One region of the Spirillospora sp. NPDC029432 genome, then DNA from elsewhere that is predicted to be linked to it. Evidence: riboswitches for the same ligand, from Rfam matches in the RefSeq annotation. Region 1 holds a riboswitch; each other region holds the start of a gene.
The links. A riboswitch is a leader RNA that binds a small molecule or an ion and turns the genes downstream of it on or off. The one in region 1 is predicted to bind thiamine pyrophosphate.
Positions count from the first base shown of each region.

Region 1 (6,942 bases):
CGAACCCCTGCAGGTCGACGTCCACGAGCCCCGACAGCATGTCCGCCTGGGCCTTCATGTAGCTGGCGTGGGTGCCGACGTCCTCCCAGTAGCAGTCGGCGACGTACCCGTACAGCGGCGCGCCCTCGGCCAGCAGCTTGGGGAACACCTCGCCGGACCAGTCGACCGAGCGGCCCTTCTCGACATGGTCGAGGACCTCCGGCTCCATGATGTAGATGCCGGTGTTGACGGTGTCGGAGAACACCTGGCCCCAGGTCGGCTTCTCCAGGAAGCGCTGGATGCGGCCCTCGTCGTCCACGATGATGATGCCGAACTCCAGCGGGTTCGGGACCCGCTTGAGGCCGATGGTGACCAGCGCCCCGTTCTCCCGGTGGAAGCGCACCATGTCGGTCAGGTCGATGTCGGTGAGCGCGTCCCCGGAGATCACCAGGAAGCGGTCGTCGCGCAGCGCCTCCGCCGCGTTCTTGACGCTGCCCGCCGTGCCCAGCGGGATCTCCTCGGTGGCGTAGCTCAGCGACATGCCGAGCTCCTCGCCGTCCCCGAAGTAGTTGCGGATCAGCGCGGCCAGGAACTGGACGGTCACCACGGTCTCGTCGAACCCGTGCCGCTTGAGCAGGCGCAGCACGTGTTCCATGATCGGCCGGTTGACGAGCGGGAGCAGGGGCTTGGGCTGGTTGGCGGTCATCGGACGCAGCCGCGTCCCCTCGCCGCCCGCCATCACAACGGCCTTCATCGCGGTGTCTCCGCTCCCTTCTGGTCGCCGGCCGACGGGTCGGGATCGGGCTGGGGGCCGCGGGGCGGATCGGGCGGCGGCTCGGGCGGCCCGGCGCGGTGCTCGATGATGAGCCTGCGGGTCTGCGCCCAGTACAGGATCGCCGCCCACCAGTACAGGGCCGTGCCCCAGATGGCGAACGACCAGCCGATGATCCGGGCGCCGGTGGCCACCGGGCCGTCGTGCCCGCCGAGCAGCAGCAGCGGGAACGCGTACAGCAGGCACATCGTCGCCGCCTTGCCGATGAAGTGCACCGGCAGGGTCCCCCCGTACCCGAGGCGGCGCATCACCGGCACGATCGGCGTGATCGCGACCTCCCGGCCCACCAGCAGCACCACCAGCCACAGCGGGATGATGTCCCGGACCGTCAGCCCGATCAGCGTCGCCAGGATGTAGAGCCGGTCGGCCGCCGGGTCCAGCACGACGCCGAGCCGGCTGGTCTGGTTCAGCATCCGGGCGAGCTTGCCGTCCAGCCAGTCCGACAGCCCCGCCGCCACCAGCAGGCCCAGCGCCCACCAGTCGGCCTCGGCCAGCACCAGCCACAGGAAGAGCGGGACCCCCAGCAGCCGCGCGAAGCTCAGCGCGTTCGGCACCGTCCAGATCCGGCCCGACACAGTGCCCCGGCCGGGCTCCGGTGACCTGTCGACATCAGGGCTCACTGACGCGATCGCCTCCCCTATCCCCCAATGACCATGACCCTATCGTCAGGGTTGGTAAAGCCCGCCGATAGCCTGCGGGCCATGCGATGGACCCTGCACGGCGAGAGGTACGTCTACCGCAGCCCCTGGATGGACGTGTGCCTGGCCGACGTCGAGCTGCCCGACGGGCGCCGCTTCGACCACCACCTCCTGCGGGTCCGGAACGCGGCCGGCGTGGTCGCCGTCGACGGCCGCGACCGCGCGCTGCTGATCTGGCGGCACCGCTTCATCACCGACCGGTGGGGCTGGGAGATCCCCGGCGGCCGGGTCGAGGACGGCGAGGACCCGGCCGCGGCCGCGGCCCGCGAGCTGCTGGAGGAGACCGGCTGGCGGGCCGGCGCGCTGGAGCACCTCCTGGACGTGCGCGCCTCCCCCGGCGTGCACGACGGCGTCCACCACCTCTACCGCGCCGACGGCGCCGAGCACGTGGGCGACCCCACCGACGTGGAGGCCGAGCGGATCGAGTGGGTCCCGCTGGCCTCGGTCCCCGAGCTGGCCGCCCGCGGTGAGATCGGCTCCTCGTCCAGCCTGGCGGCCCTCCTCTACCTGGCGTCCGCCCGCTGACCCGCGCCCAGCGGCAGCACGGCGGTCACCGTGAACCCGCCGTCCGGGCCCGGCCCCGCCTCGGCCGTCCCGCCGACGCTGCGGGCACGCTCGGCCATCCCCACGATCCCGAACCCGCCGCCGGCCGCGCCCGCCGCGCCGCGGCCGTTATCGGCCACCGTGATCCGCAGGTCGCCGTCCGCCCGCACCAGCGACACCTCGACGGCCGTCGCGCGGGCGTGCTTGACCACGTTGGTCAGCGCCTCCTGGACGATCCGGTACGCCACGATCCCGGCCTCGGGCGACTCGCGGCCCTCGCCACGTTCGGCGAGCACCGCGTCCAGCCCGGCCGCCCGCGCGGCCTCCACCAGCTCCGCGATCCCCGCCGCGCCCGGCGGCACCGCGCGCGGCCCCGGCTCCGTCTCCCGCAGCACCTGGAGCGTCGCCCGCAGCTCGGTGCGGGCGTCGCGGCAGGTGGCGGCAATGCCGTCCAGCGTGTCCGCCAGCCCGGCCCGGTCCACCGGCCCGTCCCGCTTCACCAGGTGCGCGGCCGCGCCCGCCTGCACGCCGATGACCGTGATGCTGTGCGCGAGCAGGTCGTGCAGGTCCCGCGCGATCCGCAGCCGCTCCTCGGCGACCCGGCGGCGGGCCTCCTCCTCGCGCGTCCGCTCGGCCCGCTCCGCCCGGTCGGTGATCGCCGCCACCCGCGCCCTGTGGACCCGCCAGCCCTGCACGCCGACGACCACCGCGACGATCGCCTCGACCACGCCGACCTGTTCCAGCCCGGTCCGCCCGCTCGCCCCCATCGCGAAGATCACCGCGCAGGCGGCCAGCAGCGCCGCCGTGCCGAGCAGGACCGTCAGCACCCGCCGCCCGAGGACCGCGAACGTGAACAGCGCGAAGACCTCGGCCGGGGCCACCGCGTGATGCTGGTACTGGAGCAGGTGGAACGGCAGCGCCAGCGCCACCACCAGCGCCAGCGCGACCCCCGGCCGGCGCCGCCGCCACGCCAGCGGCACGTGCGCCGCCACGAGCATCATCGCCCCGGCCGGATCCAGCGGCCGCACTCCCGGCCACTCCGCCGCCGCTCCCACGGCGACCGCCGCCAGCCCCGCGGCGGCCAGGGCGTCCACCCCGCGACCCCTGATCATCACCCGCCCAAGTCTGCCGCAGCCCCCGCCCGCCCCGCAGGCACCCCCTCCTCCGGCACCTCCACGATCGGCACGCCGGTCTCCCGAGCCGGTACCCCTTTCACCCGTTCCGGGGCATGGCGAGCGCGAACCCTCCCCGGGCTCCGCGACCTCCTCTACACGGCGTCCAGTGCTGGAACCTGACCGGTTGACGTCCTCACTCGTGAGGTTTCTGTTTCAAGGGCAGGACCACCGCGTACCGCGATCCGGCCTCCACAGACGTTTAGCCTGTCCGCCCGCCCGGCGGCCAGGATGTTCAGTGCGGCGTTGTGGTCACGATCGTGCTCGGCCCCGCATGCGACGCAGGTCCAACTGCGCACGCTGAGAGGCTTGGGCCCGTCCTTCACCCCGCATGCGGAGCAGACCTGGCTGGTCGGCTCGAAGCGGCCGATCTTGGCCATATATCGGCCCGCCCGTTCCGCCTTGTACTCCAGCATCGCCACGAACGTCGCCCATCCCGCATCGTGCACACTCTTGCTCAATCGTCCCCGGGCGAGACCCTTCACCGCCAAGTTCTCCACATAGACCGCTTGGTTGTCGCGGACGATTCCGGTGGAGAGCTTGTGGAGGAAATCCCGGCGTGCATCCGCCACCTTCGCATGCCGCCGGGCGAGTCGTCGCTCTGCCTTCGCCCGGTTGTTCGAACCTTCTTGACGTCGAGCCACCACGCGCTGGGCACTTTGAAGCCTCTTCTCAGCGCGACGCAGATATTGGGGCGATGCCACCTTGTGCCCGGTGGAGAGAACGGCGAAGCTCGTGAGACCGAGGTCGATCCCCACCTCGTCGGTACGCATAGGCAGCGGAGACGTCTCCACATCCACGACGAATGACGCAAAATAGCGTCCCGCGGAGTCCTTGATGATCGTCACCGAGGTCGGTTCGGACGTCAGCGGCCGGGACCAGCGGACAGATATTTCGCCGATCCTCGCTGCGTACAAACGCCCGTTCGAACGCAGGCGGAAGCCGGCACGGGTGAGGCGTATCGCTTGTCGGGCGCTCTTTCGCGATCGAGGTTTGGGCGGCTCCACCTTGGGTCCCCGGCGATGGCCTGTGATGGATTCGAAGAAATTGCGGTATGCCGCGTTCAGATCGGCAAGCGCCTGCTGGAGGGCGACCGCCGACACCTCCGCCAGCCATGCTCGCGCAGGGGACTTCTTCGCCTGAGTGATGACCTGCCTGGACAGAGCCGCGTCCGAGATGTAGGGCAGACCGGCCTCGTACGCGGCATTGCGAAGAGCAAGACCATCATTGAACACGACCCGCGCACAACCGAAGGCCCGCGCCAAGGCCCGTCGCTGAGCACATGTCGGGTAGATCCGGTAGTTATATCTGAGCCGCACATGGCGAACATACATTCGAATCATGATCACTGTCCGCGAAACCTAAAAACTCTGCGTAGCCGATCGCGTGCACGGGGGCCCGATGGCACGGAGTGCTATGTTGATCACGACGTGACGCGGGGGCCCGGCGAACCGGGCTGAGATAGCGGCTGGACGGCCGCTGACCGCCAGAACCTGCTCCGGGTTATGCCGGCGAAGGGAGTGAACGGGTGACTGACATGCGCACCCCCACCGTTTCTCGCAAGACCTACCTGCAGGGCTCCGCGCCCGATGTGCGGGTGCCGATGCGGGAGGTGACGCTGACGGACGGCGGCGCCGTGGTGCTGTACGACACGTCCGGGCCGTACACCGATCCCGCCTACGAGGCGGACGTGCGGCGGGGGCTGCCGCCGCTGCGCGGGGCGTGGATCGCCGGGCGCGGGGACACCGAGGAGTACGACGGCCGCGCGGTGCGGCCGGAGGACGACGGGCGCGATGGGCGCGGCGGGCGCGATGGGCGCGGCGGGCGCGGGGCGGCCGATCCGATGCGGGAGCGGGCGGCGTTCGCGGAGCGCCGTCCGCGCCGGGCCACCGGGGAGGCGGTGACGCAGCGGGCGTACGCCCGGCGCGGGGAGATCACTCCGGAGATGGAGTTCGCGGCGCTGCGCGAGGGCGTGGAGCCGGAGTTCGTGCGGGCCGAGCTGGCCGCCGGGCGGGCGGTGCTGCCGGCGAACGTGAACCATCCCGAGATCGAGCCGATGGTCATCGGGCGCAACTTCCTGGTGAAGGTCAACGCGAACATCGGGAACAGCGCGGTGGCCTCGTCGATCGAGGACGAGGTGGAGAAGATGACGTGGGCGACCCGGTGGGGCGCCGACACGATCATGGATCTGTCGACCGGGCGGGACATCCACACGACGCGGGAGTGGATCCTGCGGAACTCGCCCGTCCCGGTCGGGACCGTCCCGCTGTATCAGGCGGTGGAGAAGGTCGGCGGGGACCCGGCGGAGCTGACGTACGAGATCTTCCGCGACACCGTGGTGGAGCAGGCCGAGCAGGGCGTGGACTACATGACCGTGCACGCCGGGGTGCTGCTGCGGTACGTGCCGCTGACGGCGCGCCGCAAGACCGGGATCGTGTCGCGGGGCGGGTCGATCATGGCCGCGTGGTGCCTGGCCCACCACGAGGAGAACTTCCTCTACACGCACTTCCGGGAGCTGTGCGAGATCTTCGCCGCGTACGACGTCACGTGGTCGCTCGGCGACGGGCTGCGGCCGGGGTCGATCGCCGACGCCAACGACGAGGCGCAGTTCGCGGAGTTGCGCACGCAGGGCGAGCTGACGCGGATCGCGGCGGAGTACGGCAACCAGGTGATGAACGAGGGCCCCGGCCACGTCCCGATGCACAAGATCAAGGAGAACGTGGACCTGCAGCAGGAGCTGTGCGACGGGGCGCCGTTCTACACGCTCGGGCCGCTGACCACCGACATCGCGCCGGGGTACGACCACATCACCTCGGCGATCGGCGCCGCGATGATCGGCTGGCACGGCACCGCGATGCTCTGCTATGTCACGCCGAAGGAGCATCTGGGGCTGCCGGACCGCGAGGACGTGAAGGCGGGCATGATCGCGTACAAGATCGCCGCGCATGCCGCCGACCTGGCCAAGGGGCATCCGGGGGCGCAGGCGTGGGACGACGCGCTGTCGGACGCGCGGTTCGAGTTCCGCTGGGAGGACCAGTTCAACCTGGCGCTGGACCCGGACACGGCGCGCTCGTTCCATGACGAGACGCTGCCGGCCGCGCCGGCCAAGACCGCGCACTTCTGCTCGATGTGCGGGCCGCACTTCTGCGCGATGAAGATCACGCAGGATGTGCGCCGCTACGCCGCCGAGCGCGGGCTGCCGGACGAGGCGGCGCTGGACGCGGGGATGCGCGACAAGGCGGCCGAGTTCACCGGCTCGGGCGGCCGGATCTACCTTCCGGTGGCCGGTTCCGGCGACTGACCCGATTTCTGGGTCCGCTCACAAAAGGACCGCTCACCGGCGGTGACGCAGCCGCGGGCGGCGCCGTCCCCGTGCCCGTCCTCCGGGACGCCTACGCGAACGGGCGCGAACGGGGGAAGATGGGGCGGCGCCGTCCGGTGCGGCGCGCGGACCGGCGGACGGTCAGGACGGTGGTGGTGCCGGTGGACGCGCCAGGGGCCGCGCTCGCCCGCGACCAGGAGCTGCGCGCCCGGCTCGCCGCCGGCGACGAGGGCGCGCTGGGCGAGGCGTACGACCTGTACTCGCCGCTGGTGTACGGGCTGGCCCGGCGGGTGACCGCCGATGCCGACGCCGCCGGGGACGTGACGCAGGAGGTCTTCGTCTCGCTGTGGGAGCGGCCGCTGGCGTTCGATCCCGAGCGCGGCACGCTGCGCCTTT
Region 1 is NZ_JBEZWH010000124.1:533-7,474, reverse strand. It holds gene AB0881_RS40910 (mannose-1-phosphate guanyltransferase) at 1-733, opposite strand, end outside; gene AB0881_RS40905 (CDP-alcohol phosphatidyltransferase family protein) at 730-1,431, opposite strand; gene AB0881_RS40900 (NUDIX hydrolase) at 1,513-2,034, shown strand; gene AB0881_RS40895 (histidine kinase) at 2,013-3,164, opposite strand; gene AB0881_RS40890 (RNA-guided endonuclease TnpB family protein) at 3,320-4,543, opposite strand; TPP riboswitch at 4,650-4,761, shown strand; gene thiC (phosphomethylpyrimidine synthase ThiC) at 4,762-6,525, shown strand; gene AB0881_RS40880 (sigma-70 family RNA polymerase sigma factor) at 6,597-6,942, shown strand, end outside.

Region 2 (6,942 bases), on a different contig from region 1:
GGCGATCCGGCCAGGCTCGGCCCGTACCGGCTGGTCGAGCGGCTCGGCACGGGCGAGCGGAGCGTGCTGTTCCTGGGCCGGGACGAGGACGACGGCGAGCACGTCGTCGTGCGGATGCTGCGCGGCGGCACGGGCGGGCCCGGCGGGCTCGACCGGTTCGCGCGGGAGGCCGAGGCGGCCATGACGATCACCGGGCGGCACACCGCCCGCGTCCTGGACGCCGACCTCGCCGGCGAGCGGCCGTACATCGTCAGCGAGTACGTCGAGGGCCCGACGCTGCGCGCGGCCGTCGAGGCGGAGGGGCCGCTGCCCGAGGGGCGGCTGCGCAAGGTGGCGCTGCGGACGGCCGCGTCGCTGGCCGCCACGCACAAGGCCGGCGTCGTGCACCGCGGCCTCACGCCGGGGCACGTGCTGCTGGGCCAGGACGGCGCCAAGGTCGTCGGCTCGGGGACGGCGCGGTCGCTCGACATCGCGCCGGTGATCGGGCGCCGCGGCGCGGCGCCGCCGGCGACCGGCTACCTGGCGCCCGAGCAGATCGAGGACGAGCCCGTCGGGCCGCCCGCCGACGTCTTCGCCTGGGGCGCGACCATGGTGTACGCGGCGACCGGGCGGCCGCCGTTCGGGACCGGCACCGGCGCCGCCGTGCTGCGCCGGATCACCTCCCGGCCGCCCGACCTGGGCGACCTGGACGGGACGCTGCGCGAGCTGGCCGCCCGCTGCCTGGACAAGAACCCGGCGGCCCGGCCCACCGCGCGGCAGCTGGTGCGGGCGCTGCGCGACGATCAGGCGCCGGCGCCCAAGGCACGGCCCAGGCGGATCCCGCGCTACCGGTGGCGGATGATGGTCGCGCTCGGGCTCGTGATGGCCGCCGGGTTCGTGGTCGGCGTCCTGTTCTGAGATTCCCGGAGGTTCCGAGGCCCGGGGGCTCAGCTCACCAGTGCGGCGGCCGGTCCTCGATCAGCCGGGCGTCGTCGTCACCGCCGCCGCGCCACTCGCCCCAGCCGGTGTCGGTGTCGTCGGAGGTCTGGTCCGGCAGGATCTCCATGTCGTCGTCCGACAGATCCACCGGCCGCTCGTCGTCGGGTCCCTGGCTCATGCCACCCATTGTCGGCCATCGGGGGCCGTGATCGGTGCGTCAGGAGGCGTCGCGGAGGCGGCGGGCGAGTGACCGTGCGGCGGCGCGCGGGTCGGCCGCCTCGGTGATCGCCCGGACGACCACGATCCGGCGCGCGCCGGCCGCCAGGACCTCGTCCAGGTTGCCCTCGTCGATGCCGCCGATCGCGAACCAGGGACGGCCCTGGCGCTGGGCGGCCGCGTACCGCAGCAGCTCGACGCCGGGCGCCGCGCGGCCGGGCTTGGTCGGGGTCGGCCAGACCGGGCCGGCGCAGAAGTAGTCGGTGCCGGGCTCGCCCGCGGCGGCCGCGGCCAGCTCGCCGGCGGGCGTCGAGCGGCCGATCAGGATGTCCTCGCCGACGATCGCGCGGGCCGCGGGGACCGGCAGGTCGTCCTGGCCGAGGTGCAGGACGTCGGCCTGGACGGCGTGCGCGATGTCGGCGCGGTCGTTGACGGCCAGGAGGGCGCCGTGCCGTTCGCAGGCGGCGCGGAACACCCGCAGGTACTCCATCTCCTGCCGGGCTTCGAGGCCCTTCTGGCGGAGCTGGACGATGTCGACGCCGCCGGCGAGGGCGGCGTCGAGGAACTCGGGAAGGTCGCCCTGCCGCTCGCGCGCGTCCGTGCAGAGGTAGAGACGGGCCCGGTCGAGCCGGGCGCGCAGGGCCACGGCCCGGTCGGAGAGCAGGTGCCTGGACACGGTGGGGGCGGGTTCCTTCCTGGCGTGCCGATCGCGGGACCGCGCGCGGCGGATCGCCGCCGCGGGCGGTCCCGCAATCCTGTCACGTGTGTTCGGCCGGGCTTTCCAGAGGGTCCGCCGGTATCAGCGCGTCCCCTGGCGGCGGCCCCCCAGACCCCCGGGCCACCGCCGAGAACCGGTCAGAACGCCAGTGCCTGGGCGCGCCGCCGGACCTCCGTCCCGCGGTTCTCGCTGAGCGCCTGGACGGGCGTCCCCGGCAGCGTGTCGTCGGCCGTGAACAGCCACCGAAGGGTCTCGACATCGTCGAAACCCGCGTCCGACAGCAGCGTGAGCGTGCCGGAGAGGCCCTTGATGACCTGCCCGTCCTGGATGAAGGCGGCGGGCACCATCGGCTTCCCCTCGCGGCGGACCGACAGCAGCTTGCGCTCGCTGAGGAGCTGCTTGATCCGGCCGGGCTTGATACCGAGCCGCGCGGTCGCCTCCTGGAGGGAGAGCCACTCCCCGGCGAGGGCGTCGGTGTGGGGGTCGAGAGCGCTTTCTACGGTTGCGTGCAGTTGCGTCACGCCCCCTTGCTACCACGCCCCCACGACACTCAAACCCTCACGGCCGGGCGGCGTCCCGTACCGGCACCGACGGGTCGGCCAGAGCCGCGGCGTCGACGGGGGTGCGGTTCGCGATGAGCCGCTTGGCCTGGACCATGTCGCGCGGCGTCCCGACGGTGAGGATCGCCTCCAGGCGGTCGCCGGTGAGCCAGCAGACGGCCCATTTGGCGCCCGCCGGGTCGCCACGGCGCACCATGCGCTCGGCGACCGGATGGTGCCCGACGTACTGCACCATCCGCCCGAACTGCTCGGACCAGAAGTACGGGACGGCGTCGTACGCCGCGTCCTCGCCGAGGAGCGTCCCGGCGGCCACGGCGGGGGCGTTCAGCGCGGTGTCCCAGTGCTCGACGAGCAGCCGGCGCCCGAACCGGGCGGACCACCAGGCGGCGCAGTCGCCGACCGCGACCACGTCCCGCCGGTACGGGCCGTCCTCGCCGCCGGTGGAGACGCGGAACGAGGCGTCGGTCACGACCCCGCGGTCGACCAGGACGCCGGAGCCGTCCAGCCACCCGAGGTCGGGCCGGACGCCGACGCCCACCACGACCTCGTCGGCGTCGATCCGCTCGCCGCCGGCCAGCAGCAGGCCGCCGGGCTCGATCTCCGCGACCTTGACGCCGGTGCGCAGCTCGACGCCCGCCTCGGCGTACCAGGGGGCGGTCAGCGCGCCGACCTCGGCGCCGATCGCGTTGGCCAGCGGGGCGTCGGCGGCCTCGACGACCGTCACCGCGCAGCCCTTCTTCGCGGCCGCGGTGGCGACCTCGGCGCCGATCCAGCCGGCTCCGACGATCACCACCCGGGCGCCCGCGGTGAGCCGGGCGCGCAGCGCGCGGGCGTCGTCGATGGTCCGGACGACGTGCTGCGGGCCGTCGCCGGGCAGCGTGACCGGGGTGGCGCCGGTGGCGATGACGAGCCCGTCGAAGTCCAGGTCGCCGGCCGTGGTGGCGACCGTGCCGCCGCCGCCCGGCGCGAGCCGCAGGCCGGTGGCGCGCTCGCCGAGCAGCAGCCGCGCGCGCAGGGCGTCCCAGTCGGCGTCGACCGTCGTGTCGTCGCTCTCCCCCGCGAGCACGGCCTTCGACAGCGGCGGCCGGTCGTACGGCCGGTGCCGCTCGGCCGACAGCAGGGTCAGCTCGCCCTCGTACCCCTTGCCGCGCAGGGCCTCGACGGCGCGCACGCCGCCCAGCCCGCCGCCCACAACGATCACGCTCTCCATGGCCGTCCACCCTAGTCGGCGGGCCCGGACGGCTGCCAGACAGCTGTCCAGACGGGTGACCAATATCATCCCGGTCGCGGGCGGACGTATGGTGGGGGGGAACGAGCGCGGGAGCCCGGTCCGACCGGGCTGAGAGGGCGGCTGACCGGGCCGCCGACCGCTGGAACCTGATCCGGATCATGCCGGCGAAGGGAGCGTGGATTGGACATCGCCATCATCGGCGCGGGCGTCGTCGGGCTGGCCACCGCGTGGCGCACGGCCGCCCGCGGCGCCGCCGTCACCCTGGTCGACCCGGCCCCCGCGAGCGGGGCCTCCGCCGTCGCGGCGGGCATGCTGACCCCCGTCAGCGAGCTGACCTACGGCGAGGAGCCGCTGCTGCGCCTCGGGCTCGCCTCGCGCGACCGCTACGGCGCGTTCGTCGCCGAGCTGGAGGAGCTCACGGGGCTCGGCACCGGCTACCGCACCGACGGCATCATCGAGGTCGCGTTCGACTCCGACGACCTGAGGCACCTCGACGACCTGCGGCGCTTCCAGGAGTCGCTCGGCATCCCCACCGAGGCCCTGAACGGGCGCGAGTGCCGCAGGCTGGAGCCGATGCTGGCGCCCGGCGTCCGCGGCGGCCTGCTCGCCCCCGAGGACGGCTCGATCGACCCCCGGCGGCTGGCGCCGGCGCTGCTGGCCGCCGCCGAGAAGCACGGCGTGCGGCTCGTCCGGCGCAAGGCCGCCGCGCTGATCGTGGAGAACGACGCCGCGGCGGGCGTGCGGCTCGACGACGGGTCCGAGGTGCGCGCGGACAAGGTGCTGCTGGCCGCCGGCCCCTGGTCGGGCGACCTGGAGGGGCTGCCGCCCGGGACCGTTCCACCGGTGCGTCCCGTCAAGGGCCAGGTGATCCGGCTCCGCACCCGCGTGCCGTTCCTGCGGCGCGCCACCCGGGGGCTGGTGAAGGGCTCGTCGGTCTACCTCGTGCCGCGCGCCGACGGCGAGATCGTCCTCGGCGCCACCCAGGAGGAGATGGGCTTCGACACCCGCGTCACCGCCGGCGGGCTGTGGGAGCTGCTGCGCGACGCCCGCGAGCTGCTGCCCGGCCTCACCGAGCTGGAGTTCGCCGAGGTGTCGGCGGGGCTGCGGCCCGGCTCGCCCGACAACGCCCCGGTGATGGGCCCCACCGCGCTGCCCGGCCTCGTCCTCGGGACGGGCCACTTCCGCAACGGCATCCTGCTCACCCCCGTGAGCGGCGACATCCTGGCCGAGGTGCTGCTGGACGGCACCGTGCCGGAGGTCGGCCGCCCCTTCACCCCCGACCGGCTGACGGAGACGGCATGAAGATCATCATCAACGGCGAGGCGCGCGAGGTGCCCGCCGGGACCAGCGTGGCGGCCGCGGTCAGCGGCTACACCGGCCGGTCCGGCCCGGCCGAGGCCGGGCTCGCGGCCGCGCTGAACGACGAGGTCGTCCGGCGCTCGCAGTGGGAGGCGACGACGCTGAAGGAGGCGGATCGGCTCGAGGTGCTGACCGCCGTGCAGGGAGGTTGAACATGAACGGCACCGACGGCGCCCCCGGCACCGCGCACGGCACGGGCGGCGCGGGCAGCGCGGACGGCGCGGCGGACGGCCCGCTGGTCATCGCGGGCGAGGAGGTCGGCTCCCGGCTGATCATGGGGACCGGCGGGGCGCCCAGCATGAGCGTGCTGCGCGCGGCCCTGACCGCGTCCGGCACCGCGCTCACCACGGTCGCGATGCGGCGGGTCGACCCGTCGGCGCGCGGCTCGGTGCTGGACGTGCTGCGCGAGTGCGGCATCCGGGTGCTGCCCAACACCGCCGGCTGCTTCACCGCGGGCGAGGCGGTGCTCACCGCCAAGCTGGCCCGCGAGGCGCTCGGCACGGACTGGGTGAAGCTGGAGGTCATCGCCGACGAGCACACCCTGCTCCCGGACCCGATCGAGCTGGTCGAGGCGGCCGAGCAGCTGGTGGACGACGGCTTCACCGTCCTCCCGTACACCAACGACGACCCGGTGCTGGCGCGCCGCCTGGAGCAGGCGGGCTGCGCGGCCGTCATGCCGCTCGGCTCCCCCATCGGCTCCGGCCTGGGCATCCGCAACCCGCACAACATCGAGCTGATCGTCGAGCGGGCGGGCGTCCCGGTCATCCTGGACGCCGGCCTCGGCACGGCCAGCGACGCCGCGCTGGCGATGGAGCTGGGCTGCGACGCCGTGCTGCTGGCGACCGCCGTGACGCGCGCGCAGTCGCCGGCCCGGATGGCGGCGGCGATGCGGCACGCGGTGGAGGCCGGGCGGCTGGCGCGGCTGGCCGGGCGCATCCCGCGGCGCAAGTACGCGCAGGCGTCCTCGCCCTGGGAGGGCCTCAGCGGCTGATCGTTAAGCGACGCTACAGAGAGGGCTGTAGCAATATTCGCTGGACCTGAAACGCGACCGCGGGTGATCGTTCGGTGTCGGTCGAAACATCCCGTACCTAAGGTTCAGCGCATGCGAAAGCCAGAAGAGGCCGTACCGGCCGATCCCGGACGGCGCGCGCGGCGGCTCGCCGTGGCCGCCGCCACCGTCACGGTCGTCCTGTGGTCGTCGGCGTTCGTGTCCATCCGCAGCGCGGGCGAGGACTACGGGCCCGGCGCCCTCGCGCTTGGCCGGCTGCTGGCCGGCACGGTGACGCTCGCCCTGCTCTGCCTGATCCGCCGCGAGGGCCTGCCGCCGCGCGGCGCGTGGCCCGGGATCGCCGCCTCCGGCGTGCTGTGGTTCGGCGCGTACATGGTCGCCCTCAACTGGGGCGAGCAGCTCGTCGACGCCGGCACCGCCGCGATGGTGGTCAACATCGGGCCGCTGCTGATCGCCCTGTTCGGCGGCTGGCTGCTCAAGGAGGGCTTCCCGCCCGCGCTGCTGGCCGGGATGGCGGTGTCGTTCGCGGGCGCGGTCGTGGTCGGCCTCTCCATGTCCGGCGGAGGCCGCTCCCCGCTGCTCGGCGTCCTGCTGTGCGTGGTCGCGGCCGTGACGTACGCGGCGGGCGTGCTCAGCCAGAAGCCCGCGCTCCGGCACGGCTCCGCGCTCCAGGTCACCACCTGGGGGTGCGCCATCGGCGCGCTGACCTGCCTCCCCTTCGCCGGGCAGCTGATCTCCGAGGCGGCCGACGCCTCGTTCGGCTCAACGCTGAACATGATCTACCTTGGCGTCTTCCCGACCGCGCTCGCGTTCACCACCTGGGCGTACGCGCTGGCCCGCACCTCGGCCGGGAAGATGGGCGCCACCACGTACGCCGTCCCCGCGCTCGTCGTCGGGATGTCGTGGGCCGCGCTCGACGAGGTCCCCGGCT
Region 2 is NZ_JBEZWH010000114.1:7,860-14,801, reverse strand. It holds partial or broken gene AB0881_RS40365 (serine/threonine-protein kinase) at 1-897, shown strand, start outside; gene AB0881_RS40360 (hypothetical protein) at 932-1,096, opposite strand; gene thiE (thiamine phosphate synthase) at 1,136-1,810, opposite strand; gene AB0881_RS40350 (Rv2175c family DNA-binding protein) at 1,990-2,373, opposite strand; gene AB0881_RS40345 (FAD-dependent oxidoreductase) at 2,411-3,622, opposite strand; TPP riboswitch at 3,720-3,833, shown strand; gene thiO (glycine oxidase ThiO) at 3,824-4,945, shown strand; gene thiS (sulfur carrier protein ThiS) at 4,942-5,154, shown strand; gene AB0881_RS40330 (thiazole synthase) at 5,157-5,993, shown strand; gene AB0881_RS40325 (DMT family transporter) at 6,105-6,942, shown strand, end outside.
Region 2: linked by a shared signal. The riboswitch ahead of thiO (glycine oxidase ThiO) and the one ahead of thiC (phosphomethylpyrimidine synthase ThiC) in region 1 are both predicted to bind thiamine pyrophosphate.

Region 3 (6,942 bases), on a different contig from region 1:
CATCGGCGTCGCCGACCAGGAGATGCCCGCCGGCGCCGGCCGCACCGTCGGCGACCTGATCGACGTCGAACTCGCCCAGGTACGCGCCGTGCTCGCCGACTTCGAGTCGGCGACGCAGGCGCTCACCGAAGGCCGTCCGGGCGCCGAGCAGGACTACGCCGAGGCGCTGGCGGCCGCGGAGTCCATCGACGCCTGGGACGCCGACCGGCGCGTCGAGATCTCCCTCGCCGCCCTGGACGCGGTCGACGACCGGACCCGCCCGCTGGCGGGCCTGTCGGTCGGCCAGCGGTACCGGATCCGGCTGGCCTGCCTGCTCGGCGCCGGGCACGACCTGCTCCTGCTGGACGAGCCCACCAACCACCTCGACGCCTCCGGCCTGGACCACCTCACGTCCCGGCTCCGGGAGCATCCGGGCGGCGCCGTGCTGGTCAGCCACGACCGCGTCCTGCTGGCCGACGTCGTCACCGCCGTACTCGACCTCGACCCGACCCGGGACGGCCGCCCGCGCGTCTACGGCGGCGGGTACGCCGGCTACCAGGAGGGGCATCGCGCCGAACGGGAACGCTGGGAGACCGAGTACCGCGACCAGCAGGCGGAGCGCCACCGCCTCGCCCAGGACCTCAGCGCCGCCCAGAACCGCCTGTCCACCGGCTGGCGGCCCGACAAGGGAACCGGCAAGCACACGCGCGCGACCCGGGCACCCGCGCTCGTACGAGCCGTGCACCGCCGCCAGGAGCAGCTCGAAGCCCACGTCCTGGACGTCCCCGAACCGCCCCTCCGCTTCCAGGCGCCCACCCTGGGGAACTCCCTGGCGGGCCCTCTGCTCCGCGCGGAGGGGGTGTCACTCGAAGGCAGGTTCGCCGCACCGTCCCCGATCCTGCTCGGCGCCGGCGACCGCCTGGTGGTGACCGGCGCGAACGGCGCGGGCAAGTCGAGCCTCCTCGCCGTCCTGGCGGGCGTGCTGGAACCCGACACGGGGACCGTTCACCGCAAGCGGGGCGCCCGGATCCGCCTCCTGTCCCAGGAGTCGCCCGAACCCTCCGACCGGCGCGCCCACGAGGTGTACGACGCGGCCGTGAACCGCCTCGTCTCCTCCGGCGAACTCCAGGAGTCGGACCGGCTCGGCCTCGCCCAGCTCGGCCTGCTCCCCTCGTCCGCCGCGCGCCGCCCGGTGAACGAGCTGTCCATCGGCCAGCAGCGCCGCCTCGACCTGGCGATCCTCCTGGCCGCCCGCCCCCACGTCGTCCTCCTGGACGAGCCGACGAACCACCTCTCGATGACCCTGGTGGAGGAACTGACGCAGGCCCTGAGCGAAACGACCGCCGCCGTGGTCGTGGCCACCCACGACCGCCAGCTCCTACGGGACACCGCGACCTGGCCCGCGCTGCGCCTCTGACCGGCCCGCCGGGAGCGCCTTCGACCGGCACCTGCTCGAAGCGGAACTCGGCAGGCGCGGCCACGACACGGTCGCGGCCGCCCTGCCGATGTCCGATCTCCCAGAGGCCCCGGGCGGGGCCTCTGGGAGATCGGCGCGCGGGCGCCGGTCAGACGGGCTGGCCGAGGGGGCGGAGCACCACGGTGTTGACGTCGGGCTCTTCGTGGGGCCCGTGCGGCGGGTGGGAGGCCACCGCGTCTACGACGAGCGGGATCTGGAGTGGCTCCACCTGTGCACCCGGCTCCGCGCGTCCGGCATGCCCGTGACCCTGATCCGCGAGTACGCGGCGCTGGTGCGCGACGGCGCCGGGACCGTCCGGGACAGGCTCGCCCTCCTGCGCCGCCACCAGGAGCGCCTGGAGGCCAGGATCGAGGAGCTGCGGCAGTGCTCGGCCCTGGTCGCGCACAAGGTGGCCCTCTACGAGGCGCAGCTCGCCGATGACGGGCAGGACCCGTTCTGGAGCGCGCGGGGCTAGCGCGGCCACGTCAGGCCGTCATGGCCAGGGCGAGGGAGCCGATGACGGGGGCCGCGTACACCAGCGGCGCCGGGATGTGGGCGAACGAGCGCGCGCGCAGGACGGTGATCACGGCCCCGGTGAAGTAGAGCACCAGGCCGATCGCCGCGGCGACGCCGATGGCCGGGACGAACAGCCCGGCGACGAGGCCCGCGGCGCCGGCGGCCTTGGCGGTGCCGAGCCAGGGCCACCAGGAGCGCGGGACGCCGTACTGGGCCAGGGGCTCCACGACCCACTTGACGTGGAAGAAGACCGAGCCGGCGGAGAAGCCGGCCATGGCGGCGGCCAGGAGGGTGACGATCACGTAGGCGGTGGACATGTGCTGCTCCTCGCGTCGGTTTCGCGTGCTTCACCGGGTCGACCCGCCGCGGCGCACGAGTGTGACAGGCGGCCGCGAAAAAGTTCTGGCAGGGGCGTTGAGCTGGGGGGATTCGGCTGTCGGTCCCGTCGCCGATACTTGAGGCATGCCTGAACTGCCTGAGGTCGAGTCGCTGGCCGGGTTCCTGCGCGAGCACGCGGTCGGGAGCGTGGTCGCGCGGGTCGACGTGCTCGCGATCTCGGCGCTGAAGACGTACGACCCGCCGGTCACGGCGCTGGGCGGGCTGACCGTCACGGGGGTCGAGCGGTACGGGAAGTTCCTCGACGTGGACGTCGACGGGCTGCATCTCGTGATCCATCTGGCGCGGGCCGGATGGCTGCGGTGGCGGGAGGAGATGCCGATGCGGCCGGCGCGGCCGGGCGGCAAGAATCCGCTGGCGCTGCGGGTGCATCTGGACGGCGGCGCCGGGTTCGACCTGACGGAGGCGGGCACCAAGAAGGGCCTCGCGGTCTACGTCGTCCGCGATCCCCAGGAGGTGCCCGGGGTGGCGGGGCTGGGGCCGGATCCGCTGGCGGAGTCGTTCACCGCCGGGACGCTCGCGGAGATCGTCAAGGGGCGGCGGACGCAGATCAAGGGGCTGCTGCGCGACCAGAAGGTGATCGCCGGGATCGGGAACGCCTACTCCGACGAGGTGCTGCACGTCGCGAGGATGTCGCCGTTCAAGATCGCGTCATCGCTGACCGAGGCGGAGATCGGGGAGCTGTACGAGGCGATCCGCGCCACGCTCGCGGACGCGGTGGAGCGGGCCCGCGGCGTCGCGGCGCAGGACCTCAAGGGCGAGAAGAAGTCCGGGCTGCGGGTGCACGGGCGTACGGGCCAGGCGTGCCCGGTGTGCGGGGACACGATCAGGGAGGTGTCGTTCGCCGACTCCTCGCTGCAGTATTGCCCGACCTGCCAGACGGGCGGCAAGCCCCTGGCGGACCGGCGGATGTCGCGGCTGCTTAAGTGATCAGCGGACCTTGGGAACGTCGCCGAAGAGCGGGGCGACCTTGGTCCACCGGTTGAGCTCGCAGCCGTCGTCGCGGGTGAACTTGGCGCTGACCCGCTCGTTCTTCCAGGTGCCCTTGACCGTGGCGATCTCCGGACCGCCGTAGATCTTGGTGCACATCTGGTTCTCCGGAACGGGCTGGAACGGGGCCTGGGCCTTGCCGAGGGCGGTGCAGGCCTGCTCGGCCTTCGGGTGGTCGCCACCCGCGGGATCGCAGGTCAGGGTCCATTTCTTGGCGGGCGCCTGGGCCGAGGCCTTGACCTCGATCGTCAGGCTGTCCTTGCCGGAGGGCTGGACGGAGGTGGTGGCGGAGGGCTTGTCCGCGGAAGGGGTCTGGGCCTGTTCCTCGCCGCAGGCCGCCAATGACAGGATCATGGCTAGGCCGGGCGTCGTGAAAAGGAGCGTCCGATACCGCATGCGTGATTCGACGCGGGCGGGGTCCGCGCGGTTCCATGGAGGTGTGATGATTTTCGGGGACGACGTCCCGGCGGTTGACGCGAAGGACGTTCCGCAGGACGCGTACCTGCTGGATGTGCGGGAGCAGGACGAGTGGGACGCGGGGCACGCGCCCGGGGCGGTGCACATTCCGATGGGGCGGCTCAGCGACCGGGCCGGTGAGGTCCCGCGCGACCAGGAGGTCTTCGTGGTCTGCCGGTCGGGCGTGCGCTCGGCGCAGGTGACGGTGGCGCTCAACCAGGCCGGCTGGCTGGCGAAGAACGTCGACGGGGGCATGAAGCGCTGGGTGGAGAGCGGCCGCCCGATGGAGACCGACACGGGGACCGAACCCTACGTCGCCTGAGGGTTATGATCGGTTTTGACCGATTGACCGCGGGAGCTCGGGCCATGCCGGGCTGAGAGGGCGGCTTGAACGCGGCGCCGCCGACCGCATGAACCTGTCCGGGTAATGCCGGCGTAGGGAGTGTGCGTCCCGTGACGTCCGATGTCCAGTCACGCCCTCGTGAAGAGGTCCCGTTCACGCTTCTCGAACCGGCGCCGAAGGTGCTGGGCTTCTGGGACCAGAGCGCCTTCTGGGCCAACCTCGGGGTCAGCCTCTTCGCCTTCTCCGGCGCGTACACCGTGCTCGCCCCCGACGAGAACGGGACGCCGACGCTCTCGATCATGGCCGGGATCGTGGCCATGGCGGTCGGGACCGCGCTCGGCGGGCTGATGCTCGGCCTGGCGGCGGCGCCCGGCGCGCGGACGGGGCAGCCGGCGATGGTGCTGCTGCGCGGGCTGTTCGGGGCGCGGCTGTCGTACGTGCCGACCGTCCTCAACATCGCGCAGCTGATCGGCTGGGGCACGTTCGAGCTGATCGTGATCGCGGACGCGGCGACCGCGCTGTGGGACGGGATCCCGCGCTGGGCGTACGTGGTCGCCGCCGGGGCGCTGACGACCGCGCTGACGATCTGGCCGCTGGGCTCGGTGCGGATGCTGCGCCGGTACGTGACGGCCGCCGTGATGATCGCGCTGGTCTACTTCTACGTCCAGCTGCTGCGCGAGCCGCTGCCCGACCTGACCGAGGGCTCCTGGGGCGGGTTCTGGATCGGCGCGGACGCGGCGCTCGCGGTGTCGATCTCGTGGGTGCCGGTGGCGGCCGACTACACGCGGCACGCGCGCTCCGCCAAGGGCGCCTTCGGGGCCGCGGCCGTCGGCTACTCGGTGACGCAGATCATCGCGTACGTGCTGGGGCTGCTGGCGCTGGCCCTGGTCGCGGGCGATTCCGGGAAGGTGTTCGACCCGTTCCTGGGCGTGACGCTCGGGGTGCTGTTCTTCGCGGTGTTCGTGCTGCGGGAGGCGGACCAGTCGTTCGCGAACGTCTACTCCACCGCCGTCTCGATCCAGAACCTCGTGCCGCGCGCCGACCGCAGGGTCCTGACGGTCGCGCTCGGCGCCGGGATCACCGGGCTGGCGCTGCTGCTGGACATCGGGGACTACGCCGCGTTCCTGTCGCTGATCGGGTCGGTGTTCGTGCCGATGCTGGGCGTGCTGGCCGCCGACTTCTTCCTCGGCCGGGGCCGCTGGCGGGCCGCGATCGGCAGGGCGGACGTGTCCGGGCTCGGCTGGGACGTCTCCCGCCGGGCCCCCGCCCGCTGGGGCATGATCGCCGCCTGGGCGGTCGGGTTCGTCGCGTACCAGCTGATCTACCCGGGCGCGGTGAGCCGGTGGGCGGCGTTCTGGCGGGACGTGCAGGGCCTGATCGGCTTCACCCCGCAGGGCTGGATGAGCGCCTCGCTGCTGTCGTTCCTGATCGCCGGGCTGGCCGCGGTGGCGATCGGACGGCTCGGCGCCGGCCGCCGTTCGCCGCGTGACGCGGGGTGACACGCCGGTTTCCTGGCGCTGACGTGGTGTTCTTCCGGTAAAGGGACCCCTATCGTGGGAACTTTTCCACGGTGGTTGCCCGGCGGCGGCCCAGGGCTCGGTGGCACGATGACAGGCGTGCGGATGGACGTTCACGACCCGATCGCCCGTGCCGTCATCGAATGCGCCGCGGACGCGATCGTGGCCGTCGACGACGGTCTGCGGGTCACGGTGTGGAACCCGGCGGCCGAGCGGATGTTCGGCTGGCGCGCCGACGAGCTGCTCGGGCGGGTGCTGCCGATCGTTCCGGACGAGCTCAAGGCCGAGCACAACGCCGTCCAGGAGCGGCTGCTGACCCGGCGCACCGGCGAGGGCGGCCAGATCTCGATCGCCACCCGCCGGTTCCACCGCGACGGGCGGCTGATCGACGTGCGGATCGACAACAGCCTGCTCCAGTCGCGCGACGGCGAGCCGCTCGGCTGGGTCGGGGTCTACCACCCGGTCGAGGAGGACGAGGTCGCGCAGCACCACATGGCCGAGCGGGCCCGGCTGGTGCGCCGCCTGAACGACATCGTCGCCGACCTGAACGCCGAGCTCGACCTGGGCGTCGTGCTCGACCGGATCACCGCCGCGCTGATCGAGCTGACCGGCGCGGACGCGGGCGGGTTCGTCCGGATCGAGGGCGACCGGCTGCGGCTGGTGAACGTGTCCGGGCTGCCCGAGCGCATGCTGGGCACCACCGCCGACCTGCGGTCCAGCCTGGTCGGCGAGCTGATGAGATCCGGCAAGACGGTCAAGCTGGCCACCGGCGCGCGCCGGCTCGACGACCTGATCTGGTCCGAGCTGGACGGCCTGCACACGGTCGCGCTCGGGCTCTCGTTCCTGCAGAACAAGCCGTACGGCGCCCTGTACGCCCTGTTCTCCGGCCGCAGGATCGGCCACACCGAGCTGGAGCTGCTGGAGCTGCTGGCCGGGCACGCCGGGGTCGCGGTGGGCAACGCCGTCGCGTACGCCGAGGTCGTCCGGCAGCGGGCGCACGAGCGGGCGGTGATCGACTCCAGCGCGGACGGTATCGCGGTGCTCGACCGCGACGGCCTCGTCCGGCAGTGGAACCCGGCCGCGTCCGCCCTGACGGGGATCCCGCCCGACGAGGCGGTGGGCCGGCCGCTGCCGTTCGAGCTGCCCGCGCTCGGCGAGATGCTCACCATCCCGCTGGAGACGGGCGTCTGGCTGAACGTGCTGGTCGCGGAGATCGAGGAGACCGACGAGCTGGTGGTCGACTTCCGCGACGTGACCGAGGCCAAGGCGCTGGAGGAGGCCAAGGACCT
Region 3 is NZ_JBEZWH010000023.1:8,093-15,034, reverse strand. It holds gene AB0881_RS19755 (ABC-F family ATP-binding cassette domain-containing protein) at 1-1,396, shown strand, start outside; gene AB0881_RS19750 (MerR family transcriptional regulator) at 1,485-1,910, shown strand; gene AB0881_RS19745 (DoxX family protein) at 1,921-2,268, opposite strand; gene AB0881_RS19740 (DNA-formamidopyrimidine glycosylase family protein) at 2,414-3,277, shown strand; gene AB0881_RS19735 (SSI family serine proteinase inhibitor) at 3,278-3,691, opposite strand; gene AB0881_RS19730 (rhodanese-like domain-containing protein) at 3,783-4,115, shown strand; TPP riboswitch at 4,135-4,253, shown strand; gene AB0881_RS19725 (cytosine permease) at 4,247-5,635, shown strand; gene AB0881_RS19720 (PAS domain-containing protein) at 5,759-6,942, shown strand, end outside.
Region 3: linked by a shared signal. The riboswitch ahead of AB0881_RS19725 (cytosine permease) and the one ahead of thiC (phosphomethylpyrimidine synthase ThiC) in region 1 are both predicted to bind thiamine pyrophosphate.